Regions from separate parts of the Lactobacillus xylocopicola genome, predicted to be linked through region 1. Evidence: a T-box and tRNA genes for the amino acid it is inferred to sense, from the RefSeq annotation. Region 1 holds a T-box; the other holds one or more tRNA genes.
The links. The T-box of region 1 lies ahead of pheS (phenylalanine--tRNA ligase subunit alpha). A T-box ahead of a tRNA ligase gene usually reads a tRNA of that ligase, here a tRNA-Phe.
Positions count from the first base shown of each region.

Region 2: it has a tRNA-Phe gene. The T-box ahead of pheS (phenylalanine--tRNA ligase subunit alpha) is inferred to sense a tRNA for this amino acid. The anticodon was not compared.

Region 1 covers NZ_AP026803.1:1,027,883-1,042,598, reverse strand. Annotated here, with positions in the region: gene R8389_RS05180 (HAMP domain-containing sensor histidine kinase) at 1-988, shown strand, start outside; gene yidC (membrane protein insertase YidC) at 1,054-2,019, opposite strand; gene R8389_RS05170 (acylphosphatase) at 2,055-2,381, opposite strand; gene R8389_RS05165 (TrmH family RNA methyltransferase) at 2,473-3,240, shown strand; gene R8389_RS05160 (winged helix-turn-helix transcriptional regulator) at 3,318-3,668, shown strand; T-box leader at 3,713-3,918, shown strand; gene pheS (phenylalanine--tRNA ligase subunit alpha) at 3,953-5,002, shown strand; gene pheT (phenylalanine--tRNA ligase subunit beta) at 5,002-7,419, shown strand; gene greA (transcription elongation factor GreA) at 7,508-7,984, shown strand; gene R8389_RS05140 (N-acetylglucosamine kinase) at 8,129-9,043, opposite strand; gene R8389_RS05135 (peptidoglycan D,D-transpeptidase FtsI family protein) at 9,364-11,397, shown strand; gene rpmG (50S ribosomal protein L33) at 11,474-11,623, shown strand; gene R8389_RS05125 (5-formyltetrahydrofolate cyclo-ligase) at 11,675-12,247, shown strand; gene R8389_RS05120 (rhomboid family intramembrane serine protease) at 12,259-12,942, shown strand; gene R8389_RS05115 (YqgQ family protein) at 12,939-13,157, shown strand; gene R8389_RS05110 (rhodanese-like domain-containing protein) at 13,210-13,614, shown strand; gene miaA (tRNA (adenosine(37)-N6)-dimethylallyltransferase MiaA) at 13,677-14,597, shown strand; gene R8389_RS05100 (methionine gamma-lyase family protein) at 14,590-14,716, shown strand, end outside.
Region 2 covers NZ_AP026803.1:378,787-393,502, reverse strand. Annotated here, with positions in the region: gene smpB (SsrA-binding protein SmpB) at 1-183, opposite strand, end outside; gene rnr (ribonuclease R) at 193-2,511, opposite strand; gene secG (preprotein translocase subunit SecG) at 2,582-2,815, opposite strand; gene R8389_RS02065 (LTA synthase family protein) at 2,884-4,944, opposite strand; gene R8389_RS02060 (lysylphosphatidylglycerol synthase transmembrane domain-containing protein) at 5,014-6,039, opposite strand; gene R8389_RS02055 (glycosyltransferase family 4 protein) at 6,039-7,082, opposite strand; gene R8389_RS02050 (glycosyltransferase family 4 protein) at 7,075-8,247, opposite strand; tRNA gene R8389_RS02045 (tRNA-Leu) at 8,365-8,449, opposite strand; tRNA gene R8389_RS02040 (tRNA-Cys) at 8,489-8,559, opposite strand; tRNA gene R8389_RS02035 (tRNA-Gln) at 8,581-8,652, opposite strand; tRNA gene R8389_RS02030 (tRNA-His) at 8,660-8,732, opposite strand; tRNA gene R8389_RS02025 (tRNA-Trp) at 8,744-8,814, opposite strand; tRNA gene R8389_RS02020 (tRNA-Tyr) at 8,819-8,900, opposite strand; tRNA gene R8389_RS02015 (tRNA-Phe) at 8,908-8,980, opposite strand; tRNA gene R8389_RS02010 (tRNA-Asp) at 8,987-9,060, opposite strand; tRNA gene R8389_RS02005 (tRNA-Met) at 9,064-9,137, opposite strand; tRNA gene R8389_RS02000 (tRNA-Ser) at 9,148-9,234, opposite strand; tRNA gene R8389_RS01995 (tRNA-Glu) at 9,262-9,333, opposite strand; gene R8389_RS01990 (hypothetical protein) at 9,556-10,128, opposite strand; tRNA gene R8389_RS01985 (tRNA-Ser) at 10,389-10,478, opposite strand; tRNA gene R8389_RS01980 (tRNA-Ile) at 10,484-10,557, opposite strand; tRNA gene R8389_RS01975 (tRNA-Gly) at 10,562-10,632, opposite strand; tRNA gene R8389_RS01970 (tRNA-Phe) at 10,653-10,725, opposite strand; tRNA gene R8389_RS01965 (tRNA-Asp) at 10,732-10,805, opposite strand; tRNA gene R8389_RS01960 (tRNA-Met) at 10,809-10,882, opposite strand; tRNA gene R8389_RS01955 (tRNA-Ile) at 10,920-10,993, opposite strand; tRNA gene R8389_RS01950 (tRNA-Met) at 11,007-11,080, opposite strand; tRNA gene R8389_RS01945 (tRNA-Pro) at 11,116-11,189, opposite strand; tRNA gene R8389_RS01940 (tRNA-Arg) at 11,194-11,267, opposite strand; tRNA gene R8389_RS01935 (tRNA-Leu) at 11,277-11,362, opposite strand; tRNA gene R8389_RS01930 (tRNA-Gly) at 11,373-11,444, opposite strand; tRNA gene R8389_RS01925 (tRNA-Thr) at 11,457-11,529, opposite strand; tRNA gene R8389_RS01920 (tRNA-Leu) at 11,560-11,641, opposite strand; tRNA gene R8389_RS01915 (tRNA-Lys) at 11,654-11,726, opposite strand; tRNA gene R8389_RS01910 (tRNA-Val) at 11,731-11,803, opposite strand; rRNA gene rrf (5S ribosomal RNA) at 11,809-11,925, opposite strand; rRNA gene R8389_RS01900 (23S ribosomal RNA) at 12,010-14,716, opposite strand, start outside.

The DNA.
Region 1 (14,716 bases):
CTTGATGAAGGAGCTGCTAACTTGGATGACACGTATCTCAGTAATAGCAATTGTTTTCTTTGCGGTGGTGGCCTTTGTTATTGTGCGCGGAATAGTTAAGCCGCTCAAGGAGATGTCCCGGGTGGCGCTTGAAGTCAATGATGACCCAAATAGTACGGCCAGAATTAAGGATTTTCATCGCCACGATGAATTACAAGAACTGGCTGTCTCGTTTAATCAGATGCTTGATCGCATGCAGCGGTACATTGACCAGCAAAAAGAGTTTGTGGGGGATGTTTCTCACGAGTTACGGACACCAGTGGCAGTCATTGAAGGACATTTAAACATGCTTGAACGTTGGGGCAAGGATGATCCCGAAATTTTGAATGAATCAATCACGGCTTCCCTTCAAGAAGCGGACCGGATGCAACATTTAATTCAAGAAATGCTTGACTTGACCCGGGCCGAACAGATTAATGTGCAGTATCCGAATGCAGTTACCAAGGTTGCGGATGTCCTCAAACGTGTTGTTGGAGACCTGGCCATGGTGCACCAGGACTTTGTCATTAGGCTTGATATGGATGACCTACCAGAAGATACAGAAATTCAAATTTACCAGGGGCACCTGGAACAACTATTGGTGGTTTTAATTGATAATGGTATCAAGTATTCCACTGATCGCAAGGAGCTGAATATTTCCGCCGGTTTGGGTCAAGCAGAAGTTCAAATTATTGTTCAGGACTTTGGTGAAGGTATTTCTAAAGAAGAACAAAAGAAAATTTTCAACCGCTTCTATCGGGTGGACAAAGCCAGAACGCGTGAAAAGGGCGGAAATGGTCTAGGCTTGTCGATTGCTCAAAAATTAGTGACGAGTTACCATGGCAAAATTAGTGTGGACTCGGTAGTTGATCAAGGTAGTCAATTTGTAATTGTCTTCCCCGCCCTAACTAAGTCACAGGCTGCGCGCTTGCGTAAGCGTGAAGCAACGGGGAACGCGCAAAGTAAATAAGATAAAAAGACCTGTTCAGTGAACCAAGTAATTCACTAAGCAGGTCTTTTATTTAAGTTGTTAAGTTACCGGCGTTTTTGTTTCCCCTTGTTGCGGTTGCGCAGGTTTTCATGTGCCTTTTGGTCATGCTCGGCTGGTTCCGGCGCACTAGTTTGCTGGTTGAGCAGAGCCTCAATCTTGGCGGCGGAGACAATTTCCTTAATTGGTTCGTGCTTTAGCTCTTCGTCGACCTCTTTCTTTACCTTCGGCATAATAATGAAAGTAACGATTACTTGCTGGATGACTGTGAAGAAGTTACCAGCGGCCCAGTATAAAGCGACTGAACCCGAAACTGACATTGAAATAAAGAGGGTCATTACAGGGTTCAGCAACATCATGGACTGCATTTGCTTCTTTTGTTCGGGGGCAATTCCAATCAAGGAAATATAGCCTTGAACGAAGGCAAAGATGGTGGCTACAATTGTCACGGCAATAGATCGCTCACTCAGTGAGATACCAAAGAAGGTAGAGTTAGCCAAAAACTTGGAATACATTACGGCTTGGTATATCCCGATCATAATCGGAAACTGAATAATCAGCGGGAGACACCCCATTCCCCCCGTTATAGACAGGTTGTTTTGTGAATAGAGACTACGTTGCCAGCCAGCCAAAGTCATTTGCTGGTCCTGGGTCAAGTCTTTGCGTTTCATTGTTTCCTGAATCAATTTCATCTGGGGCTGCAGACGAGCTATCTTCTCTTGCTGAGTTGTTGACTTTCTTTGCTGGTTCAGCATCAGCGGCAAAAGCACCATTCTGACGACAAAAGTCATGAGAATAATGGCCCAGCCAGCCCCATTGGCGCCGCCAATGGCGCTTGAGAAATAAAGCATAATATTTTGTAAAGGTTTGCCAATGAACCTGAAGATTGTTCCATAGAAGACATCTGTAGGCGGTTTATTAGCAGCACTGCCACTTTGCGCACAACCAGTCAAAACTAACATGACTGTTACCGTGAGGACAGCCAATCCGAGATATTTACGATATTTTTTCATTCAATTCACCACATTAATCATTTGCTAGTCAATACTTAATATAATACATGAAAACCGTGTATTTTGCTGACATTTGTTAATTTTTCTTTTTTAATGCTAGAAATCCGTGCCATTGGTGAAACATTTCGAGGTAACTCACTACAAAATTGGTTGACGCGGTCCAGGCTTGTCTGTAAAGTGATGGTTACGGTTGAATCAGCGTTATTGCGGACATTGCCGGCTAAACCCAGTTGTTTAGCCAAGGTCAATACGCTCCAGCGAAAGCCTACCCCCTGGACAATACCAGCAACAGTCAATTGCCAGCTTTCTACCGGAATTCCGTTGGACTTTTGCGCTGGCCGTGATGGCTTAAAAAAACTCATGATTGCTCCTTTCACTTCCATTATCCTGATTTTACCATTTTGCCTAATAAATATTACACTATAATAGAACGAGAAAGAAGAGGTTTGATTGATGGAAAAAATTAGTTCAGTTAACAATAAACTGATTAAAGACTTAGTAAAATTAAAGCAGAAAAAATATCGGGAAGAGACGGGGCTTTACTTAATTGAGGGTTTTCACTTAATTGAGGAGGCCTTGAAGGCCAATCGGACTTACGTTTATCTCTTAGGAACGTCAGCAGCCCTGAGTCAAGCAGAAACTGCTTATCAAGCCGATTTAACTAGTAAAAAGGTAATTCAAATTAACGAGGCAATTGTTCACCATTTAACTAGCACTAAAAATCCCCAAAATATTTTTATGGTGTTGAAAGTGGGGCAGCCTAAGCATTATCCGTTTGATTTTGGCAAGTGGGTCTTGCTTGATGACTTGGCTGATCCGGGTAATGTCGGTACCATCATTCGGACAGTAGATGCAGCAGGTTTTGATGGGGTCGTTTTGTCACCGCTAAGTGTTGATCTTTATAATCCTAAAACCCAGCGTGCAATGCAAGGTAGTCAGTTTCACATCGAGTTGCTTGTTCAAGATTTGGGTGAGACAATCGCGGCCCTTAAAGGCAATGGCATCCCTGTTTATGCTAGTATGTTAGACACAGCAGCCCAGGAATTACCAGATTTTAGGCCCGTCCCGCAGCTTGGCTTAGTAATTGGGAATGAAGCCCGCGGTGTAACACCAGCAATTGCCCGTAATTGTGATGAAAAATTATATATTCCCATTAAAGGACAGGCAGAATCATTAAATGCGGCAGTAGCTGCGGGTATTATGATTTATCATTTTGCCTGAGCTTTTGCACTTGTTTTTAGTAAGTGATTTTCCTATAATAAAGGTCAAGGTATGACATACTGTGGGAGGAAGATATTATGGCTCAGGATGTAAAAAAACAGGAAATTGGCGATTGTAGCGCTGTTGACTATGAATCATGCAACCATTTTATCAATGCGTTTAAAATTATTGGCAAAAAATGGAATGGCCTGATTATCAGTTCGCTCTGTGCCGGTGACTATATGCGTTTTAAAGAGTTGACCAGTTGCGTTTTGGATTGCTCCGACCGGGTGCTAGTCGAACGACTTAAAGAACTCGAAAAAGCAGATATTGTCAAACGGTCGGTTGATCGTGAGACTAATATTATTTCATATGGCTTAACCAAAAAGGGTGCAGAGCTCAAGCCGGTCTTTGACCAAATTCATGATTGGGCGGACAAGTGGGTTTGAAAATATCTGCTTGCATGTTGAATAAAAAAGCATTATTCTATTAAGTAATTACGACAACGTAGGACTAGTAGCAGTACTTGGTTACACAGAGAGACTTTTTCGCGGGCTGAGAGAAGAGTTTAACTGAAGCTGTGAATTTCACCTTACTAGTAGGATTTAATTAATTCCGGTATTCACCGTTAACGAAAACTTAAGTGTGGACTCCTAGTGAGTTCAAACTAGGGTGGTACCGCGAAACTTCGTCCCTTTGAGGACGGAGTTTTTTTATGTGAAAGGGCAAAACAATGGATTTATTTGAGCGACTGAAAGAGTTGCGTGATCAAGGGCTGGGCGAAATTGACCAGGCTAAAAGTGAAGAAATGCTGAATGACGTGCGCGTCAAGCTAGTGGGACGTAAAGGCGAATTAACTAAAATTTTGCATTCGATGAAAGATATTGAGCCTGGTCGTCGCCGTGAAATCGGTCAGCAGGTAAACAAGCTACGTGATTTGTTCAATACACGGCTTGATCATGCTAAGAGCGAGCTAGTTAAGGCTTTGATTGAAAAACAGCTTGAGCAGGAAAAGGTTGATGTAACTTTGCCGGGCCGGGTAGCCCACCTCGGCAGCAAACACCCAATCAACATTATTTTGGACGATTTGGAAAAGTATTTTATTGGAATGGGTTACGAAGTAGTCCAAGGACCAGAAATCGAAACAGACCATTATGTGTTTGAAATGATGAACCTGCCTAAGGATCACCCTGCCCGCGATATGCAGGAAACTTTTTATATTGATCCAGAAAGATTACTGCGATCACAGACTTCGGGGGATCAGGCCCGGGCTTTAGAAAAGTTTGATTTTTCTAAGGGGCCCTTGAAGATGGTCGGACCAGGTAAAGTATACCGCCGAGATGACGATGATGCGACGCACTCTCACCAGTTCATGCAAATGGAAGGTATGCTGATCGACGAAAATATTACGATGGGTGATTTGAAAGGTACGCTGGAAATGATGGCCAAGCATGTCTTTGGTCAGGATCGCCAAACACGGTTGCGGCCCAGTTATTTTCCTTTTACTGAACCGTCAGTTGAAATGGATGTTTCGTGCTTCAACTGCGATGGTAAGGGTTGTGCTATTTGTAAGCATACCGGTTGGATTGAAGTTCTAGGTGCCGGTATGGTTCATCCAAATGTTTTGGAAAATGCTGGAGTTGATTCGAGTGTTTATGGCGGTTTTGCCTTTGGTGTCGGCTTAGATCGGTTTGCCATCCTTAAGTACGGCATTGATGACATTCGCGATTTCTATACCAATGATGTTCGCTTCTTAGAACAATTCTGTCAGGAGGAAAGATAATGCTAGTATCATACCAGTGGCTGCAAGATTTTTTAAAGTTAGAGCAGGATCCCCAAGACTTGGGCGAAGAAATCACGCGGACCGGTGTCGAAATTGCCGAAGTGAAGCACCCTGAAGCCGGCTTAAAAAAACTAGTTGTCGGCCATATCACTGACTGCCAACCAGTCGAAGGCACCCACCTGAACGTTACGCAAGTTGATGTTGGGGAAAGGGACCTTTACCAAATTGTCTGTGGTGCTCCAAATGTGGCGGCGGGTGAAGATGTGGTAGTTGCTTTGCCTGGTGCTCGAATTGCCGGTAACGTTAAGATCAAAAAGGGCAAGTTGCGTGGCATTGAGTCGAATGGGATGATTTGCGGCTTACAGGAAATCGGCTTTGCTGATAACTTAGTCCCAGAAAAATATCATGATGGGATTTACGTTTTCCCGCAAGCTGCTGGACTTAAACCAGGTCAAGCGGTATTTACTCCGCTTGGGATGGATGACTATATTTTCGATTTTGACATTACTCCCAATCGAGCTGACACGCTTTCGATGGAGGGTGCGGCCTATGAAGTAGGGGCAATCGTCGATGAAGCAGTCAAAGTTGAAGATGTGCTGTTAAAGGCAGACGGCCCCGATTGGACGGAAGATTTTTCGGCGCAAGTTGATCCGCAACTTGCCCCTAAATTCTATTTGAGGAAGATCAGTGGCCTCAAAATTGGCGATAGTCCACTTTGGATGCAAAGGCGCTTGTGGAACGCTGGCATTAGACCGATTAACAATGTAGTCGACGTGACTAACTACGTGATGTTGTTAACCGGTCAGCCAATGCACACTTATGATGCACGGGCGTTCGCTAGTAACAAGTTGGTAGTGCGCCAAGCCGCTTCCGGTGAAAAGTTGACGCTCCTTAATGACAAGGAAGTTGATCTTGATCCTAATGACATTGTGATTACCAATGGTGATCAGGTAGTGATGTTAGCTGGGGTGATGGGCGGACTTAATTCTGAGATTAAGGACGATACCACCGATATCATCTTAGAATCAGCGATTTTCGATCCGACGCTAATCAGAAAGGCAGCTCTACGTCATGCTAACCGGACAGAAGCTTCCAGCCGCTACGAAAAGGGCGTTAATTGGGATGCTACGGAGCGGGCACTAGATATGGCTGCGATGCTGCTGCGCAATGAGGCTAGTGGTCAAGTGGCCGCAGGCGTAATTACTGCTAGTGCTGAAAAACGGCAGCCAGTTCAAATCAAAACTACCGTATCATATATTAACAAGGTCTTAGGAACTGAACTGGCTGCTAGTGAAATGATGCGAATTTTTGCCCGGTTAGGTTTCAAGGCGCAGTCTGCAGCTGATGAGCTGACTGTCAATGTACCTGCCCGGCGCTGGGACATTGCCATTGCTGCTGACTTGGTAGAAGAAGTTGGACGGCTGTACGGCTATGACAATATTGTATCGACTCAGCCAGCTCTAGCTGAAAGCCACGGTGGTTATTCTGCTAGTGAAGAAGTCCTCAGACACATCAAAAATCTGGTAGAGGGCCAGGGCATGCTTGAAGCAATTTCATATTCGCTGACTTCACCGGAGAAGGCTGTTTCTTACACCAAGTTACCAAAGCAGCCAGTCCAGATACAGTTGCCGCTGAATTCTAGTCGATCTACCTTGCGCCAAAACCTCTTAACGGGGTTGGTTGATGCTGCGAGTTACAACATGGCGCGCAAGCAGAATCAGTTAGCCCTGTTTGAACAAGGCCGGGTATATGACTTGGATGGGGGCACTTACAATGAACACGAACATTTAGCTGGACTTTATTCCGGAAATGCCTATTTTGAAAACTGGCAACACGATAATGAAAAAATTGATTTTTATTATGTCAAAGGACAGCTTACTAACCTATTCCGTGCTCTGGGGATCAACCTAAAGGAGGTTAGTTACCGGGCTGCCGTTATTCCGGGAATGCATCCCACTAGAACTGCTGCTATTTATCTAAAAGAGCAGTACGCTGGGATGGTCGGCATGCTTAGCCACATGGTGACGCGTTCCAATAAAGCGCTAAGTGGTAGTGAGCTTTACGGCTATGAGTTGGATTTGGATACAATTATCCCAATGATTCTTAACCCCAAGACAGTGGCCCATACAGCCCCGAAATTCCCAGCGGTTGAGCGTGATTTGTCCATTTTAGTTGACCAGGAAATAGTTAACCAAAAGATTGAGTCGGTGATTAATGCAAGTGGTGGTAAGTATCTTTATGATTTGCGGGTAATTGATGTTTACCAAGGTCCGCATATTGCTGATGACAAGAAAAGTATCGCTTACCGGCTGACTTTTTTGAATGAGCAGGACACCTTGACTGAAGGTGTCGTAGCCGAGGCGATGGATGCAATTACCAGTAGTTTAGAAGAAGAACTACAGGCAGAAATTAGGTAAATTTGACAAAAGGTTGACTTTAGAGTTAGAAATCAATAAGATAACCTGTGCAAAAAGAAAATTTTAACTTTAAGGAGCAGAAAATTTTATGCCTGAAAAATCATATCCAATGACTGCTGAGGGAAAAGAAAAACTTGAAGCTGAGTTGAAGAATTTAAAAGTAGTTAAACGGCCAGAGGTAATCGAGCGGATCAAGGTTGCACGTTCATTTGGCGACCTGTCCGAAAACTCCGAGTACGATGCAGCCAAAGATGAACAAAGCCACCTTGAAGACCGGATTAATGTAGTGGAAGAAATGCTCAAGTACGCTCAAGTGGTTGATGCCCAATCGACTGATCCGGATGAAGTAGCGGTAGGCAAAACGGTCACATATACCGAAGTCGGTGAAACTGACCCTGAGACTTATACAATTGTCGGCAGTGATGAATCAGACCCACTGAGTGGCAAAATTTCCAATGATTCGCCGATCGCGCAAGCTATTTTAGGCAAAAAAAAGGGTGATACAGCAACTATTGCAACACCTAGTGGCAAGTTTGACGTGGTAATTAATAAAGTCGAGGAATAGTTCGTAAGGCCATGTTTGCTCATCGTTAGCAAATAAGTGAGCTTAAGGTTAAAGCTTTCTAAACAAAAAAGACCAGCATGATTGAGGTCAAGTCCTAATTTAGGACAGGCCTGCAAAACCATGCTGGTCTTTTTATGGTAGCTTTTAGTGACTAGTAAAGTAGCGGTAGTCCTTACTCTTATCAAAGACTACGCCGCGGGCATTTTCACCGTTAGAAATAGTGAATTCTGCTTTAGGGTATTTTTCGCGGACTTTTTCTTCTAAACGATTACGTAACATGCTGTTATTGGCCAGGACTGAGCCAGTCAGTGCGATTTTCAGTGGTTTTGGTTCTTCATACCGGTCCATCCCAATGACAATATCGCGCGCCAGTAACTCGCCTTGTTCCTTAATGACGGCCGTAGCATCCGGATCGCCGTCATCTGCCAGCCGAGCTACCTCAACCGCCATTGCGGCGATATCGGAGTTAGCTAGCTTGTAAAACTTGGCTGTAGCGGCAACAATATCATCGACCTGAAAGAGCCGGTTGAAAAGAGGAATCAATTGGTTAGCTTCGCGTTTGTCCCAGCTGAGCAAAGCCACTTTGAGTGCGGCCAGAGTAATGGCGTAGCCAGAACCTTCATCACCTAAGATTGAACCATACCCACCAGTAGTAATGATTTTGCCCTTTTGTAGACCATTGAAGACAGACCCAGTGCCGGCGATTACTAGGCCACCGTCTTCACCTTCCAGTCCGTTATACAGGGCTAGCAAGGAATCGGTGACGGCTCTGGTCGGTAAGTTATAAGCCTTGGCTGAAATTTCCGCTGCTACTTCAGAGGCGTGACCAATCACCGATAAGCCTGCAATCCCACACATAATTCTTTGGCAGTCACCGTCGATTTGATCAATCAAATAATTAATCGCACTTGTGATATTGGTCAGGGCAGAGTTGTAATTCGTGTTGACCTGGCCGGGACCGGTTTCAGTTCGATTAAGTTCGGCGCCCTTCATGTCGTATGCGACCGCAACCGTGTGAGTTCCGCCAGCATCAACCCCAATTTGGTATTTGAGTGTCATAGTTAGTTCTTCTTTCTAGTAAATATGATTGTTTAAACTTCATTTTATAACAAAAGCCGCTAATACAGAAGTTTTTTTCTGCTTGTTAGGTGATTGGCCAGGATATTTTCTTTCTGCCTTTTAAGGAACTTTCTTTAAAGAAGCTCTGGCGCTAATCAATAATCTGGTAAAATTTTCGCAAAGCTCTCCGCCAGCAATAGAAATATTGCCTACTTTTTGTTAAAATAGCCCTAGTTTAGTGAGGTTTGATTTTAGTGAAATTTTTTAAGCAAAAAAGCGCGGATGATAAGTCCCCCAAGCAGTCTTCAACGCCAATCAGAATGAAACTCATACTGGGGATTATTTTTGTTCTGTTTGCGGCTTTAATTGGTCAGCTGGCCTATCTCCAGATTGGCTATGGTTCACGCTTCAAGGCGGAGGTTCAAAAAGCAAATTCGGCAGTAGTTTCCAGTCAGGTCCCCCGGGGCGTAATGTATGATAGCAAGGGCCGCACCTTGGTTGGAAGTAAGGCCAGCAATGCGATCACTTACACCAAGAGCGTGTCGACCACGACTGCAGATAGTTATCAAATTTCCAATAGTCTTAGTCGCTACATTCGTATCAAGAGTGAAAAGCCCACTGATCAGCAGGTAGTTGATTATTATTTGGGCAATAAGGCCAATAGTGATCGAGAGTTGGCCTTAGTTCCTAAAGCGATTCAGAAAACACAGGATGAGGAAAAGATCAATCAAGCTGTTCAAGACCAGGTGCGGCAGAGGAATATTCAACTCACGGACCGCCAAAAAACGGCTGCTTTAATTTTTAACAAAATTTCTGGGGCGTACACACTTTCAACGATTTATTTAAAAAACAACGGCCTAACGGACAAAGAAATTGCCGAGGTGGGTGAACATTTGGCAGATCTTCCGGGTGTAGGTATCGGGACTGACTGGCGCAGATCCTATCCCAATGGCTCGTCAATCAAGAGTATTATTGGCTCGGTTTCAACGGAAAAGACGGGCCTGCCCAGTGATGACTTGCAGTATTACCTGACTAATGGCTATTCACGTAATGATCGGGTGGGTACGTCCTACTTGGAAAAAGAATACGAACCGCTATTGAAAGGGACTAAGGCGACTAGCAAGGTATGGGCCAAGACTGCTGGTAATATTGAACAGTCTAAGTCTGTCTATTCAGGTCAGGCTGGTGCGAGTCTAGTCTTAACGCTTGATGCCAAGTACCAAAAGTCGGTTCAGAAATCACTAGAGTCAATCTATGCGGCCGCCATTGCCTCTGGCGCAGCCCATTATTCTAACGGGGCCTACGCGGTGGCGATGAACCCTAAGACCGGAGCAATACTGGCAGTTGCCGGGATTAGTCGCGACCCAAGTAAAAATAAAACCACTAGAAATGCCCTAGGGGTAATTAACCAATCTTTTGTTATGGGTTCTGCTGTTAAAGGGGCAATGGTTGCTGGTGGCCTGATTAACAAGGTTATCTCTCCATCCAGTAATGTTTTTCCGGATACACCAGTTTATCTGCCAGGTACGCCAATTAAGAAGTCAGTGTACCCAGTTGGCACCTTCGGCTCGCTAGACGCTGAATCTGCCCTTGAGGTTTCTAGCAATATCTACATGATGCACCTGGCTATGAAGTGGGTGAATGCCAAATACGTGCCTAAGCAAGATATCCGGATGCCCGACACTGCTTTTGACACTATTCGGCACAACTTTAACATGTTTGGGTTGGGACAAAAGACGGGGGTAGACTTGCCCGGTGAAATTTCAGGAATCCAAGGACGCTCCTTTAACGAACAAGGCCATATCTTGTCTGGATCAGTTTTGGACTTATCCTATGGTAACTATGATGCATACACGCCCATTCAGATGGCGCAGTACGTGTCGACGATTGCCAATGGTGGTTACCGGATGCAACCCTATGTAGTACAGTCGGTGGGTCGAACTGCCAGCAATGGCAAGAAAATCTACATTGACTATAATAAAAAACCTAATGTGCAGCTGCGGGTGCCTTGGACTAAGGATGAGTTAAATATTGTCCGGCAAGGTTTTTGGCGGGTGGTTCACGGTACCAATTCTTGGGGAACCGCGCATAAGTTGAAGGATGTTAAACCAGCGATTTCTGGTAAATCGGGAACTGCGCAAACTTTTTACTTTGATCCCAACCACCCCAACCGGAAGAACCCACCTGAACTAGTCAATGCAACTTTTGTCGGTTATGCACCGTCCAATAATGCAGAAATTGCCACTGCGGTGGTTTTCCCCGGACTCGATCCCGATTTGGAAGGATCCTACACGTTGCAAATGACCAGGGCGATGGTCCAAAACTACTTTAAGTTACATAAAAAGAGAAATTAGTGAATAAGTCTGGCAAAGATTTCAGAAAAATGCTAGAATGATACAGTCAGAAATAAATTTGTAGGTGGTGAATGAGATGGCAGATAACATCATTTTAGAATGCACCGAATGTGGCGACAGAAGTTACTTATCTAAGAAAAACAAGCGTAAGCATCCGGAACGTTTAAGTTTGAAGAAGTATTGTCCAGTTGAAAGACACGCAACTCTTCATCGTGAAACTAAGTAGTAAACTAATATAGCAGGAGCCGATGTTCCTGCTATTTTTGTATGGAGAAGCATGGATAAGAAAAAAATACGGCAAGCACAAATTACCCACTTAACCGCCTTTGCACACAGTGCAGCAAAAAAGACCGAGGACCAAAAATTGCTCAAGCAGTTACTAAATTCAGGATTGCTTGAGGGTAAGAGGACCGTTGGGGTAACTTCTTCACTTTCATATGAAGTCGATACGGCAGGTCTTATTGCCTATTTATGGGATCAGGGTAAGGAGGTTTATTTAGCCCGAGCCAATAATAACCTTGAGCATTCACAGGATTTCCTTTATTATAGCTACATGACCAAAATTAAACAGTCCCCATTCGGGGTCACAGAAGTGGCTGATCCTAATGCGGAAATCAATAATTGTCTTGATTTAGTGCTGGTACCCGGTCTAGCTTTTGCGGTTGATACGCATCAGCGTTTGGGCTTTGGCGGCGGTTATTATGATCGCTTTTTAGCTAAGCATCCTAATACGGAGACCGTGGCTTTGGTCAATTCCCAAATGATTTTGGCAACAGCCAGCTGGCAACCGGAAGCAACGGATATCCCAGTTCAGACAATTGTAACTACGCAGTCAATCTTGCATAAATAAGTGAGGCTAAGATGAATCAACGAGATAATCTCAAAAATTGTTATATGACGATGAGTATTTTAATCGTGCTACTTATCGTTTTCATCGTCGAGATCGCACTTGGTGGCTCTCAAAACACCGCTGTTTTAATTAAAATGGGGGCGATGAATAACTTGGCGGTGGTAGTTGGTCACCAGTGGTGGCGGTTGTTCACTGCGCAATTCTTGCATATGGGCATTCTGCACCTAGTTTCTAATGCGGTCATCATCTATTATTTAGGTATTTACATGGAAGAAATTCTGGGACATTGGCGCTTTTTGCTGCTCTATTTGTTATCTGGAGTTGGGGGCAACCTGCTTAGTTTAGCTTGGGGAAGTGATCAGGCAATTAGTGCAGGCGCCTCTACTGCCCTGTTTGGACTTTTTGGTGCAATGACTGCCATTGCCTTGAATAATCGAAGTAATCAGTTGATTACCTATCTGGGCCGGCAGTCGTTCTGGCTAGCCTTGATAAACATCGGTTTTGACCTATTTGATCCCAATATTGACATTCAGGGACACCTGGGCGGCTTTATTGCTGGCTTTTTATTGGCAATCGTGATGGGCAATTTGGCCATGGGCCGGTATCGCAATAAAACCCGGTTTGTGGCGGCGTGTCTTCTAGTTGTTTATAGTGTATTTACGGTTAGATTGGGAATGATTATTGATTTATCATGAAAACGTTATACGATGTACAACAGCTTCTAAAAAAATATGGTATCTTTGTTCATGTTGGGAAGCGCATTTGGGACATTGAGCTAATGGCATTGGAACTTGACAACCTTAACCGGGCGCATTTGCTTGCTAAGCATGACTACTTGGTTGCCAAGTTAATTTTGCGTCGTGAACACGAATATGAAGAGCGGCTTGCTAAAGACCAGCATAGCTCTTAGCATAAATTAGTAGTATATTATTCAGGTAAGCAGTTCGGGGAGAAATAAACTAATGTCAACTTTTTTAATTATTGTCGATGCTATCTTAGTAGCCGTGATTTTAGCCTTTGTCTCAGTTTGGCTGTGGAACAAAATTCAAACCAAACGGTTAGGCAACGGTGATTTAACTAATGATGAATTTAAGCAGGGCATGAGAAGGGCGCAAATTGTCGATTTACGAGAAAAGGCCCCCTTTAAGAGGAAGCACATTGATGGTGCGCGCAACCTTCCTTATACCATGTTGAAGTACCAATATACGGAATTAAGGACCGACCTGCCAGTATATCTGTACGCTGATTCGCTGTCAGTAACACTGCGTGCGGCGAGATTTTTGCAAAAAAAGCATTTTTCTTCGATTAAGTGGCTGAAGAATGGTTTTGAAGATTGGGATGGTCGGACAAAAACATCTAAATATTAACTAAAAACATGTTTGGCGACTCTTTCAAACATGTTTTTTCGATATAATTAAAGGATAAAAAGATGCAAAAAGTATTAGCAATTGTGGGTCCCACAGCAGTTGGCAAGACTAGTTTGGCAATTGAGCTGGCGCGCCAATTAAAGGCCGAAATTATTTCAGGTGACTCAATGCAAGTTTACCGCGAAGTGGCAATTGGAACGGCCAAGGCGACGCCAGCAGAACAGCAAGTGGTAAAGCATTATTTGGTTGACACGCAATCGGTTTTTGAACCTTATGCAGTGACTGATTTTGTAAGACAGGCTCGCGAAGCGATTGCTGAAATAGCCAATAAAGGAAAGCTACCACTACTGGTTGGCGGGACCGGCTTTTATGTGAACGCCTTACTCAACCAGTTGCAGTTGGGGGAAAAAGAGGAGCAGCTAACTGCGGTTGAGCCCAAGTGGCAAAGCTTACTTGACCAAGCCGGTCCCCAAAAGCTATGGCAAGAGTTAAATAAACGAGATGCCAAAACCGCAGCTCATCTTCCAGCTGCTAACTCCCGGCGGGTCTTAAGGGCCTTAACGGTGATTGACCGGACAGGTAAAAAATTTTCTGAGCAACAAAAGGAGATTAAGCCGCGTTATGACTACTTGATTATCGGGCTCAATGCAGAGCGCCAGGAAATATATAACCGGATCAACTTACGGGTAGATCAAATGATGGAGCAGGGCTTAGTCAAGGAAGCGAACTTTGTTTACCAGAATAGGGACCGCGAGCAGCAAATCTTGCAGGCGATTGGCTATAAGGAATTTTTTCCGTATTTTACCGGCGAAAAAACCCTGGCGGCCTGCGTTGCCGACCTTAAAACGGCCTCGCGCCGGTATGCCAAACGGCAACTGACCTACCTGCGGCATCAATTACCGGTAACCTGGGTTGATCCGCTGAATGATCCCGCATATCTGACTAAAATAACAGAAAAAGTAGAGGAATGGATAAATGAATAACTGGCCGGCAGAATTGCAAAAAATTGTGAGCGAGATTGATGTCCAGGTGGCGGCACAATTAGCAAAAATAGACGAAAATATTTTAGTTAATCAAAATAAAGTTTTAACTGCTTTTAAGG
Region 2 (14,716 bases), 650 kb from region 1:
CAAAAAGGCAGAACCATTAATAATCTGGACGTAACCATCACGTAAGCTAATATGCCGGGCCCGCACAGATTTTATTTCGGTACCGGTTAACGCAATTCCCGCCTCGAAAGTTTCTTTAATGAAATAATCATGATGTGCTTTTTTGTTTTGAGCAATTAAGTTCTCATTATGTTCTTTCTTCACTTTTCTAACCTAACGCTTATACTTACTGAAGTGAGGATGATTACCATTGCCCTGTCCGCCCCGGCGGTTGCCACTGCGATGATTACGGTCATTGCGCCCGCCATCATGACGCCGGCCATGATGCCCCTGCGAGTCAGCTCCTTTTTTAGGTGCATTAGGATCATAAACTTCAAAATCAAGCTGATGCTGCTCTACATTTGCAGTAGTAAGAGTGACCTTAATTGGCATCCCCACCCGATATTGTTTATGTGTCCCGCGACCCGTCAACGTCATACTCTTCTCGTTGAAGCTATAAAAGTCATCGGTTAGATTAGAGATATGAATCAGGCCCTCTACCGTATTGGGCAATTGGATAAACATCCCAAAGCTAGTAACTGATGCCACGACCGCATCAAAGTGTTCTCCCACCTGATTGGCCATGTATTCAGTCATCTTCAGGTCATTCACTTCACGCTCAGTGTCAACGGAAACACGTTCCTGGGTTGATGTTTGGTCAGCAACTTCCGGCAGCGCACTGGCGAAATGATCCTGAACCTTTTTACTTGTTCCCTGCTCACCGTACTCATGAATCATGCGGTGAACCATTAAGTCGGAATAACGTCTAATGGGAGAGGTAAAGTGAGTGTAGTATTTAGCGGCTAAGCCGAAGTGCCCCAAGGGCTCTTCAGAATAATGTGCCTGCTTTAGACTACGCAACATCATCATTTGCACAACGGCTTCTTCTGGCGTCCCCGTTGTCTTAGCAACTACCTTCTGCAAGTCAACTGGCTTAACGTGGTTGGGGTCGGCCGTGATTTGCAGACCAAAGGCACTACAGAACTCAAAGAAGTTCTTAATTCGCTCACCGTCTGGAGTCTCATGGACCCGATACAGAAACGGTACATGCTTTCGATAAAAGTCCTCCGCGACCGTCTCATTAGCCATTAACATAAAAGATTCAATCATCTTTTCAGCAATACCCCGGTTATGGAGCACAATGTCGGTCGGCTTGCCCTGGTCATCGACAACAATTTTTGCTTCTGGCTCTTCAAAGTCAATTGCCCCACGTTGGTGGCGCTTTTTATACAGGATATTGTGCAAATCAGCCATATCCTGCAGCATTGCCTGTAATTTGACATACTTCGGCGCTAATTGTTCATGATTTTCCGGATCTAAGACCTGATTAACATTATGATAGGTTAACCGGCCGTGCGACCGCATGACAGATGGATGGATCCGGTAGGCGACCCGCTCACCCGCTGGGGTGATTTCCATTTCACAAGACAAGACCAGGCGGTCTTCACCTTCGTTCAAAGAGCAAATCCCGTTGGAAAGTCGAAATGGTAGCATCGGAATTACTCGATCGACCAGGTAAGTACTGTTGCCCCGCGTAAAGGCCTCTTGGTCAAGTGGAGTTTTTTCCTTGATGTAGTGAGCAACATCAGCAATGTGAACTCCTAAATGGTAGTTTCCGTTGGCCATTTTCCAGAGAACAACGGCATCATCAAAGTCTTTGGAATCATCGCCATCAATCGTCACTGTAGCCTGATCTCTAATGTCTTCGCGGTCGCCGATTTCTGCTGGAGTTACGTGGTCCGGAATGGCATTAGCTTGCTCCATGGCTGCTTCGTCCCATTCAGTGCGGACATCGTGACTCGACACAATCGCCATAATATCCACGCCTGGCATATTTTTATTTCCAATGATTTCTGTAACCACACCGGCCATCGTATCAGGATTGTCCTTACCTGGGTAAACGGTAAGCGAAACCTTGGCAATGTCCCCTTTTTGTGGTCTTAAACCATTTTCACCGACATATACACGATAGTCCGCCAATTTTTTATTTGTACTCAAAACATAGCCAATGAAGTGACTAACCTTAACCTGGGCATCTGTCAGCGGATGAAATTCACCGACAATATCCTTCACGCCACGTTCAATAACCGCTTCGACATGACCTTCTGGACCCTTACCATTCCAAGGATTGCCTCCGGTCGTGATTTTGATTCGAACCTGGTCACCATCAAGGGCAGAACCAGTATAATCTCTGGCAATGAAGACATCATCGGCATCTTCATCTTCCAACTTAACAAAGCCAAAACCCTTGCTATTGGCCTTAAAGCACCCTGCTTCCTCAATATTCTCTTGAGCTAATTGGTAGTGCCCCTTGCCATCAGTGATGATTTTCTTTTCTTGTTCCAAAAAGGCGAGCGCTTTTACCATATCGGTAAAAGACCCAAGGCGATCTCGCCTGAGCATCCGGTCTATTTCTTCAACTTGATATTGTTTTTTGGGATTTCGACGAAAAATTTCTAAAACATTAGCTAAAATATTCTCGTTTTGGGCCATGCACTTAATCTCCGTTCCATAGTATAAATAAAAAAAGTTCCTCCATCGGTTGAGCGGGAGGAACCAGCGTCTATTTTGAAGACAAGTAAGCCAGTACAATAGCAAAAATGAAAAATAGTACCAGTAACCCTGCTGTTACCTTCTCCATAAATGCTTCAAAACCACGTTTCTTTGTCTGGCCACTAAACACTGCACCGCCAGATAGGGCATTCAGTGCATCTTGCTGCTTCTGCGGCTGCATCATTGTTGCAATTACGATTAAAACCGAAACAATAATTAGTAGCGTCATAAATAAGTTATACAATCCGCTGCCTCCAATATCCAAATACATTACTGCTAAATTTTAGCATAAAATAGTTTCTAATTCGAGTTTTATTTCTTTAACTCTGGCGCATCAGTCTTAAAGTCCTTCTGAGTTGACTTTCGGTGGTTCTTCGCCCACAAGGAATTTTTGTCCTTAGCATATAACTGGTGCAACGCCTTTTCGCTATTATAGTCATAATCCTGAGTTTTAACTTTCTTAAACCACTTTGGCTTATAAAAGCGCAGGAGGTTGCCTGCAATCACTCGGTCTGACAAAGATAGCTCGGTAGTCACCTGGTTAGATAAACCAACTAACTGGGCCCGCACTTTGGGGTTGGGGTCAACCAGCTCATCACCCGTTTTGGTATCATAATAAGTTCCGCCCACTTTAGCATACTTGGGCGTTATAAAGTCACCGTTACGCTGAGCAACAACTTGCGGTGCAGCACTGCTTAACAAGTCATGCCCAAATTGGATGGTATTTTTGTTGTTAACCCCTAGCAAGTTGAGCAGCGTAGGCAACACATCAATTTCACCACCATAGGTTTGCTTAATGCCACCTTTTAACCCCTTCATATGGAACATCAGCGGTACTCGTTGAAACTTCAAATTATCAAAATTGGTAAAGTCATCTTGCTTGAGCAGTTCTGCGCTAGCTTTGTGGTGGTTACCTGAAATGCCATAGTGGTCACCGTAAAAAACTAGCAACGTCTTTTTATCAAGCCCCGTCTTCTTCATCCAGGCAAGGAGCTCGCCCACAGCCTGATCTAAGTAACGGGCGGTCTGAACATAACCATCAACCGTCTCATCACCTGTATCTGTTGGAGCAATCGACTGATTCTTCTTATCCAACTCATACGGATAATGGTTAGTTACCGTAATCAGTTTAAGATAAAACGGCTGCGGCAAACGTTCAATGTACTTGATTGACTGGGAGAAAAAGATTTTGTCTTTTAGGCCATAACCAACATAATATTCCGGCTTGTTCTGATAATAGGACAGCGGCATGAAATACTGGTAGCCAAACTGTTTGTACGCATTATTGCGGTTCCAAAAAGAACCCGCACCACCATGCATTACCGCCGTAGTATAACCACCCTGTTGGTGCAGAATAGCCGGTGCACTTTCAAATGTGTTTGACGTTCCATAACTGGACATAGCTGAGCCAGACTGCAGGCCATAGAGGGAATTTTCCAACATCATTTCCGCATCCGAAGTCTTACCCTGTCCTACTTGATTGTAAAAGTTAGCAAAACTAAGCGTATTTCGGGAATGATAGAGCTTATTTATGTTCGGGGTAACCTCTTTGCCTTTCCACTTGTAACCAATTAAAAACTGCTGAAAACTTTCCAGGTGGATAACCATGACATTCTTGCCTTTGGCCACGCCAGTATAGTTGGAATTAGGCTTGACATAGTTGATTTTCAAATACTTTTTAACCGAATGCAGGTCAGATACGTTAGCCTTGGCCATCTGCTCACTTGTTTGAGCAGTCTTAAAACCGTCATAGACAGCGTACTCGTTGATACCCAAGTATTTGACGATATAACTATTGTCAAAAGTGCGCGTCAACAGGCCCGACCGATCTTTTTCGGCCATCAGCAAGTTAACGCCCATTAGAGCAAGCGCCAAACCTTCAACCAGTACGGTGAATTTCAGCTTTAACGGGCGCAGGTCATATTGAATTACCTTACCAACCATTAGACCAACAATGACAAGCAGATCAAGAAAGACTAGAAAATCACTGGCTTGGGTAATACCAGCAATACTCTTACCCAGATTATCGGCAGTTGAACCGGACGTCTTAATAATCGACATCGATAAAAAGTTGGAAAATTCTCGATAATACAGGATATTGGCAAACAGCCACAAACTTAAGATGATATCAATAATAACTATAATCCAATATGACTTACGTCCATTAAAGAAAAGTCCAATTCCCAACAGCAACATTGCTGCTGGCAGAGGGTTGACCAGCAACAGAAAATTCTGCATCGGCCCAACCGCTCCTAAGTTAAACTTGGTTAAGTAAATCGCATAGCTTTTGAGCCAAAAGCTTAATAAAACAATGGTAAAAAAGCCAAATTTAGTTTTGGTCAACCAATGCAGATAAGACTTGGTCCGTATCATCCTATTCTCCTCTCACTATGCTAATATCTTACCCTTAAGCTGAATAAAGCATAGTGATTTTAGTAAAAATTAATCATTTGGTGGACTAGTGATTTTCTGCGGTTTGATGATCCAACCAAAGATACCTAGAATCATGCCCATAAAGTAGGTGACAAACCGCCATAAGAACATCCCCAAAACTAGCGTACCGGACGATGAAATAAAGGTTGCAAAAAGCGTTTGAAAACTATATTCGGCGCCACCCGAGGCACCTGGGATAGGCACAATTGCCATAAACATGATAATCATGATATTCATTTGTGTGACACTTGCCCAGCTGGCCGGCACTTGCAGCGCCACGAGCACCATATAGGGAACAGAATAAAAGCATAGCAGTTGCAGTACCGTTAACAAGCTACTCAACAGCAGCTTCTTTTTTTCGCGTTTGAGTTTTTGACTTTCATGATAAAAAGTATCAATTTTTTCAAGGGTGTTTTGGCGCCAGCCTTCCACGCGCTCCGCCTTAACCAGCTTAGCTAAGATATCCATTAACCAATTTGCCGCCCGTTTGGTCCAATTGTAGGCAAACAAAATTGCCAGTAAAAAGACAATTGAACTGACATGAAGCAAAAAACCAATAGCAATAAAAATCGCCAGACCGGAAAACCTAGTAGCAACTAGGTGAAAACCTGTAATAATTGTTACCACATAGCTTAAAAAAACCACAATCTGATAAATAATAAATTTCATTAGCAGCAGTGACGTTGCACGACCACCTTCAACCCCCATTTGGACCATTGCTGCCAGCTGCGAGGGCTGACCACCAGTTGACATTGGGGTAATAGCATTGAACAAGGCCTGAATTAGTGGTATCCGCACAAAGGACCACTTTGAACGTTTCGGTTCATCCTTGCGTTGAGCTAAGACAGCCAAGATGCTTGCTTCAAATAAGTATGACAACAACATCAATGCAAAAACCAGTACCAGAGCGACTGGATTAATACTTTGGGCAGCTTTAAGTAATTGGGTAACCGGTGTGCCCTTCAATTCAGCGTACAGAACTCCCCCACTGATTAATAAGACAACAGCAATTCCCCATAAATGTTTCTTGTTCATTAGTGAATTTGTCCTAATTCTCGACCAATTTCATATTGTTCATGGTAGAAGTCATTCCAGATCTGAGCCAGATTGTCTTCAGAATACTTTTCACTGGCCAGATTTGACAGGCGACTGTATTTATTAAGCAAAGCCTGGTCATTGGCTACTTGGCGCAATTGCTCATTCAGCGCTTCAAAGTTGCTGCCCTTCAAATAATAACCGCTGATAATTGCCTGATATAAGTCAAGATCACGGAGTAAGACCGGCGTACCACAACTAAAAGCCTCCAAAACTGACATCGGAAAGAGTTCATCATAGGATGGCAGAACAAACAAGTCGGCAATGTTAAGGTAATTCACTAATTCTGGTCTGGCAATAATACCAGTAAATTTCAGGTTTTGCGGTGGATTATCAACTAGTTCCTTAAAGTGGGAATAGCCGTCCGTAATTTTACCAAAGGAAAAACCACCAGCCCAGATAAATTGCATGTCTGGATTGGCTCTAGCAAGCTTCGCAAAATCGTCAACACCCTTGCGCGCTTGCACCTGGCCGTCCCCAAAGACCACAAACTTATCCAGGGGAATACCTAACTGGTGCCGAAAAGCATTCTTTTGCTCAAGACGCTTCGGATAAAATTCATCCTTGGCTACAAAATTGGGAATATACTTAACCTGGTCGCGCTTAATCCCATACTTAACCAAATGGTCAATGAAAATTGGATTGACTACAACTATTTGGTCCATCCGTTTATAAAAATCAATAACATACTTGTAGAAGACTTTTTTGGCAATTGGTGGCAACTTAACTGAACCTTCAAGCGTTTCCGGCAAAAAGTGCACATAACCAATTTTACGACCACGGGCTGGTGAGAAGCTATTAGCAAAATAAGTCGGATTAACCGTGTGGTAATGGGTCAGATCGCTTGCGCCGTACTTGTTGTTGGTTATATAAAACTCATCGACTAAGTGCGTTCTCAGCAAGTTAATCAGTTCCTGATAGGCCGAGCCAACCCCCTGGCCTTCAACGGAATCTGCTTGGGAAAACATATTGATTCTAATCATTTGTATCCTCTTTAGGGTCTTCTTGGTAGTTTGCAATTACTTCTTCGTAGAATTGATGAACTTTTTCACCAAAGCGCTCGGCAGAAATCTGCTTTAGCTTGGCTTCGAGTTTTTCGGCAGGAATAGCCGTCTTTTCTTCTTTCAAATAGAATAAGATTTCATCCCGCATATCACTTGGACGTGTAAAAACTTGTCCAAAAGCCAAGTCATCAAAAATCTGTTCAGTATAGTCGGTATCGTATACCACACATTTTGTCCCGGCTGCAAGAGCTTCAATATAAGTCAAGCCCTGCGTTTCAGTATCACTCGCCGAAACAAAAAGATCAGCCATTTGGTAGAAAGAGCCAACATCACTATGTGGCACATCACCAGCAAAAATTACGTTGTCCTCAAGCGTCAATCGCTCAACTTGGTCTTGCAATACCTCAACGTCGGGACCACCACCAGCAATCACCAGCTGGGCGCGCGGAAATTCATCAACAACTTCCGTCATCACATTTAAGATCCGGTCAATCTTTTTTTCACCAGCAATGCGACTAAGGGTTAAGAGTACCGGAACATCCGGCTCAATTCCAAGTTCCCGACGAACATCATGCGTTGCCGGCTGATTAAAGCTCTTAACGTCCACACCAGTCGGGATCACCTCCATTGGGATAGATATCTTGTAGCGCTTCAAAAGCTTTTCTACGCGCATGCTAGGTGCAATCACGCCATCCATATTTTTAAGGAAGACACTGGTAAACTGTTTAACATGGTATGGCCGCAAAAGGTGACCATTCAGCACATAATGCAAGTAATCTTCATACATTGTATGGTAGGTATGAATTGCGGGAATCTTTAACTGGTGCGCCACATATTTGCCAATCATTCCGAGGGCAAATTCAGTCTGCGTGTGAACCACATCAAGATTCACTTCCCGCGCTACTTTAGTTGCCTCAAAGAAACCCCTATAGGCAATGCGACGGTCAGTAAACGAAATAAACGGCATACTACTGAAGCGAAAAACATTGGCCTCTACGGTGCCCTTGGCAACGTGCGGATCAGTTGTTGTAAAAACAAATACGTTATGTCCCTGCTCCTCAAGTGCCTCTTTAAGTGTCTTAACCGAAGACGCTACGCCACTGATTTGCGGAAAATATGTATCGGTAAAAATACCAATATTCATTAAGCTACCTCCATCTAAAGGTATTATAAAGATTCCGCTTTACTTGTGCAATTTTTAAAAAGAAAAAGCCGGAATTTGCTAAACAAAAACAGCTCCCGTTGGAGAGCTGTTAGACAATAGCGGTGATCGGGGTCGAACCGATACGTCCTAAACGGACACCAGATTTTGAGTCTGGCGCGTCTGCCAATTCCGCCACACCGCCATATTTTTTAAATCAATAGTTCAATGAGTGAACCATTAAAGGCGGAGATCGGATTTGAACCGACGATTAAGGTTTTGCAGACCTCTGCCTTACCACTTGGCTACACCGCCATTGAATATTCTATTAATAGATTGGGATAGCTGGATTCGAACCAGCGCATAATAGAGTCAAAGTCTAGTGCCTTACCACTTGGCTATATCCCAATGCTAGGGCGGAATATGGGATTCGAACCCATGTATGCCGGATCCACAAACCGGTGTGTTAACCCCTTCACCAATTCCGCCATGAGGTAAACAGGGATAGTAGGAATTGAACCCACACTAGCGGTTTTGGAGACCGATGTACTACCTTTATACTATATCCCTATTATGGAGGAGGGTGGATTCGAACCGCCGAACTCAGAGAGAGCGGTTTTACAGACCGCCGCGTTTAGCCACTTCGCTACTCCTCCAGGCTGATGGCGCGGGACGGAATCGAACCGCCGACACAAGGAGCTTCAATCCTTTGCTCTACCGACTGAGCTACCGAGCCATCCTACGGTCCATATCGGATTTGAACCGATGATCTCCTCCGTGACAGGGAGGCGAGATAAACCACTGCTCCAATGGACCATATTGCGGGAGGTGGATTTGAACCACCGGCCTTCGGGTTATGAGCCCGACGAGCTACCAGACTGCTCCATCCCGCGATATTATTAAAGGAGGATGTGGGATTTGAACCCACGCACGGCAAAACCGTCTAACGGTTTTCAAAACCGTCCCCTTAAGCCACTTGGGTAATCCTCCAAAATGTAAATATACCAAAACTGGTAATGACCCGTACGGGATTTGAACCCATGTTACCGCCGTGAAAGGGCGATGTCTTAACCACTTGACCAACGGGTCGACATTATCGGCTTGACGTCATTCAGACGCTTAATTATCTTACCGAATTTGTGATTGAAAGTCAATAACTTTTCATCAGCCAGTTACGCTTAACTAGCTGAATCACAACGCTACTTATAATACAGGATTATCAAGCAGCTTGCAAGACTTTTACGTAAAAAATCACTTTTCTATCTTTAAAAAACTAAAACTTACAAAATAAGGGCTTAAAAATCACGCTAACTACCCTTCCGCAACTATAGTTGGAAACCCATCTCTAGCCCACAGCCAAACTGGGGTCTGAAAGTCTATCGGGTTATCTCCAACGTTTTTGAGCAAATCAGACCAAGCCTTGATCACAATATCTTGAACCTGACTACTGGTCAACTGCTCCTTATTAATTAAGCCTAATTTTTTACTTGCTTTAATGATATGAGTATCAGCTGCTATCTCAATTTTACTCACGTTTTTAAGCTTAACCTTCACATATTGGTTCAATAAAAACAACCAGTAGTTACATAATTTCTTTTCAGAAAGATAAGAAAAATAACCCTTGACTTCAACCTGCATGTAGTGACGGATTTTAACCACATCATTATCAAAGCTTTCAATAAAGGTCAACACGCTTCCGCCAAATTCTTGCTCTAATGTCTGACACAGTCTCAACCAAATATCTGTCTGCTTGTTTTTTTTAACCGCGAGGCGATACCTTACCAGCGCCTCTTGAACCTCCTGATAGCTAGCCTGACAGACACTTTCTGGCGAAAAAACAAAATTCGTTTGATCGTCAACATACGTCTTTTTGCGTTTTCCCAAAGGCTATAGGAATTTCTCTGATAATTAAGTGCTGTGGGCAAGGTAAAGTATAAAGCATTTTCTGCGGAAAAAGGAAGCAAATTGGGATTAGCATCTTCTGGCAATTTTTTATTGCCCAAAAGACCGTTTTCATACATTGCAGCAATCATTTCTATATTAGTTATAATACTATTCGCCAATTCTTCTGTCTCTTCCCCTTTCTGTTCCTACAACTTTACTGTAAAAAAAATTCCTAACGTCAAACGTTAGGAATTTCAATACGGAGACTGAGAGATTTGAACTCTCGCACCGGAATAACCCGATCTACACCCTTAGCAGGGGCGCCTCTTCAGCCACTTGAGTAAGTCTCCATAAATGGGCCTAAATGGACTTGAACCATCGACCTCACGCTTATCAGGCGTGCGCTCTAACCAGCTGAGCTATAGGCCCCAAAAGCGGGTAACGAGAATCGGACTCGCGACTAAAGCTTGGAAGGCTTTCGTTTTACCACTAAACTATACCCGCAAAAAGTAATATTAAAATAATGGCGCGGGACGGAATCGAACCGCCGACACAAGGAGCTTCAATCCTTTGCTCTACCGACTGAGCTACCGAGCCATCCTACGGTCCATATCGGATTTGAACCGATGATCTCCTCCGTGACAGGGAGGCGAGATAAACCACTGCTCCAATGGACCATATTGCGGGAGGTGGATTTGAACCACCGGCCTTCGGGTTATGAGCCCGACGAGCTACCAGACTGCTCCATCCCGCGATATTATTAAGTAAAAGTACAAACTCCATATCTATTATGGACCTTGTAGGACTCGAACCTACGACAGGACGGTTATGAGCCGTCTGCTCTAACCAACTGAGCTAAAGGTCCAAGCTCTAGCAAATAGCGGCGGGGGGGATCGAACCCTCGACCTCCCGGGTATGAACCGGACGCTCTAGCCAGCTGAGCTACACCGCCAACAAATTATGTAACCGATAAAATCAAGATTACAATCGGGAAGACAGGATTCGAACCTGCGACCCCCTGGTCCCAAACCAGGTGCTCTACCAAACTGAGCCACTTCCCGCAAATGCACCCTGAAGGATTTGAACCTTCAACCTTCTGATTCGTAGTCAGACACTCTATCCAGTTGCGCTAAGGGTGCATCATTAAGTGCCGAGGACCGGAGTCGAACCGGTACGATTGAAACCAATCGCGGGATTTTAAGTCCCGTGCGTCTGCCAATTCCGCCACCCCGGCAAGTAATGAAAGCGGAAGACGGGATTCGAACCCGCGACCCCCACCATGGCAAGGTGATGTTCTACCACTGAACTACTTCCGCATAAATATGAAATGCCGATTATACGATTTGAACGTACGACCCCCTGTTTACAAGACAGATGCTCTACCAACTGAGCTAAATCGGCATAATGTAAATATGGTACAATACTGGCGAATACGGGTGGTGGGACTTGAACCCACACGTCCGAAAACACTAGAACCTAAATCTAGCGCGTCTGCCAATTCCGCCACACCCGCAAAATGGGGCCATGAGTCGTGACGGGCTTGAACCGTCGACCCTCTGATTAAAAGTCAGATGCTCTACCGACTGAGCTAACGACTCGGTATGGAGGATACAGGGCTCGAACCTGTGACCTCCTGCTTGTAAGGCAGATGCTCTCCCAGCTGAGCTAATCCTCCATAAAGCACGGCAGCGTCCTACCCTCGCAGGCAGTCTCCCACCAACTACGCTCGGCGTTAAGAAGCTTAACTGCTGTGTTCGGCATGGTTACAGGTGTTTCCTTCTTGCTCTTGCCACCGTACTTTTCTCTTTTTGAGTTTTTACACTCAAAACTAAATATAATCCTTCGAAATTTACCTTCCGCAATCTTTAGCTTGCACTCACTTTGGTCAAGTCCTCGACTGATTAGTACTAGTCCGCTCCAAACCTCACGGCTCTTCCACTCCTAGCCTATCTACCTCATCGTCTTTGAGGTGTCTTACTACTTTCGTATGGGAAATCTCATCTTGAGGGGGGTTTCGCACTTAGATGCTTTCAGCGCTTATCCCTTCCATACGTAGCTACCCAGCTATGCCCTTGGCAGAACAACTGGTACACCAGCGGTATGTCCATCCCGGTCCTCTCGTACTAAGGACAGCTCCTCTCAAATTTCCAACGCCCACGACGGATAGGGACCGAACTGTCTCACGACGTTCTGAACCCAGCTCGCGTGCCGCTTTAATGGGCGAACAGCCCAACCCTTGGGACCTACTTCAGCCCCAGGATGCGACGAGCCGACATCGAGGTGCCAAACCTCCCCGTCGATGTGAACTCTTGGGGGAGATAAGCCTGTTATCCCCAGGGTAGCTTTTATCCGTTGAGTGATGGCCCTTCCATGCGGTACCACCAGATCACTAAGCCCGACTTTCGTCCCTGCTCGAGTTGTCGCTCTCGCAGTCAAGCTCCCTTATACCTTTACACTCTGTGAATGATTTCCAACCATTCTGAGGGAACCTTTGGGCGCCTCCGTTACTCTTTAGGAGGCGACCGCCCCAGTCAAACTGCCCATCTGACACTGTCCCATGCCTCGCTTAGAGGCCCTGGTTAGAGCAGCCATCAAACAAGGGTAGTATCCCAACATTGCCTCTGATAATACTGGCGTACTATCTTCTCTGGCTCCTACCTATCCTGTACATGTTTAACAGCTACTCAATATCAAATTGCAGTGAAGCTCCATGGGGTCTTTCCGTCCTGTCGCGGGTAACCCGCATCTTCACGGGTATTATAATTTCACCGAGTCTCTCGTTGAGACAGTGCCCAAATCATTACACCTTTCGTGCAGGTCGGAACTTACCCGACAAGGAATTTCGCTACCTTAGGACCGTTATAGTTACGGCCGCCGTTTACTGGGGCTTCAGTTCAAAGCTTCGCTTGCGCTAACCTCTCTCCTTAACCTTCCAGCACCGGGCAGGTGTCAGCCCCTATACGTCGTCTTTCGACTTTGCAGAGACCTGTGTTTTTGATAAACAGTTGTTTGGGCCTATTCACTGCGGCTGGCTCTTACACCAGCACCCCTTCTCCCGAAGTTACGGGGCTATTTTGCCGAGTTCCTTAACGAGAGTTCTCTCGCTCACCTTAGTGTTCTCCACTCGACTACCTGTGTCGGTTTGCGGTACGGGTACGTTAGCTCTCACTAGAAGCTTTTCTTGGCAGTGTGACTCTAGAACCTTCGCTACTTTAATTTCGCTCCTCATCACGACTTGTGCTTTCTGGAAAAAAGCATTTGACTCTTCTCCACACTTATCGTTTAAACATGGGCTTCCAGCGCCATGCGTTCTTTGCCTCCTGCGTCCCTCCTTCGTTTTTAACGATCTAACGCAGTACAGGAATTTCTACCTGTTGTCCATCGACTACGCCTTTCGGCCTTGCCTTAGGTCCCGACTTACCCTGGGCGGACGAGCCTGCCCCAGGAAACCTTAGTCTTTCGGCGGATAGGATTCTCACCTATCTTGCGCTACTCATACCGGCATTCTCACTTCTAAGCGCTCCACTTATCCTCTCGGTTAAGCTTCTCCGCGCTTAGAACGCTCTCCTACCACGTGTATTACTACACATCCACAGTTTCGGTACTATGCTTAGCCCCGGTAAATTTTCGGCGCAAAGTCACTCGACTAGTGAGCTATTACGCACTCTTTTAATGATGGCTGCTTCTGAGCCAACATCCTAGTTGTCTACGCAACTCCACATCCTTTTCCACTTAGCATAGATTTTGGGACCTTAACTGGTGATCTGGGCTGTTTCCCTTTCGACTACGGATCTTATCACTCGCAGTCTGACTCCAGTGCTTTGATCCATGGAATTCGCAGTTTATCTGAATTCAGTAACCCTTGATGGGCCCTTCGTCCAAACAGAGCTCTACCTCCATGATCATCCTCGCACCAGGCTAGCCCTAAAGCTATTTCGGAGAGAACCAGCTATCTCCAAGTTCGTTTGGAATTTCACCGCTACCCACAACTCATCCCCGCAATTTTTAACTTACGTGGGTTCGGTCCTCCAGTGCGCTTTACCGCACCTTCAACCTGGTCATGGGTAGGTCACTTGGTTTCGGGTCTACATCAACTAACTCGCTCGCCCTCTTCAGACTCGCTTTCGCTCCGGCTCCGTCCTTTCTGGACTTAACCTCGCTAATTAACGTAACTCGCCGGTTCATTCTACAAAAGGCACGCCATTACCCCTTAACGGGCTCTGACTACTTGTAGGCACACGGTTTCAGGTTCTCTTTCACTCCCCTTCCGGGGTTCTTTTCACCTTTCCCTCACGGTACTGGTTCACTATCGGTCACATGCTAGTATTTAGCCTTGCGAGATGGTCCTCGCTGCTTCAATCGGAATTTCTCGTGTTCCGACCTACTCAGGATCCTGCTCGGCGCGCTTGCAATTTCGCTTACGGGGCTCTCACCCTCTCTGGCTTACCTTCCCAGGTAATTCTGCTATCACTTACGCTACCTGCTTGCAGTCCTACAACCCCACATGATAAATCATCTGGTTTGGGCTCTTTCCGTTTCGCTCGCCGCTACTTGGGAAATCGATTTTTCTTTCTCTTCCTGCAGCTAC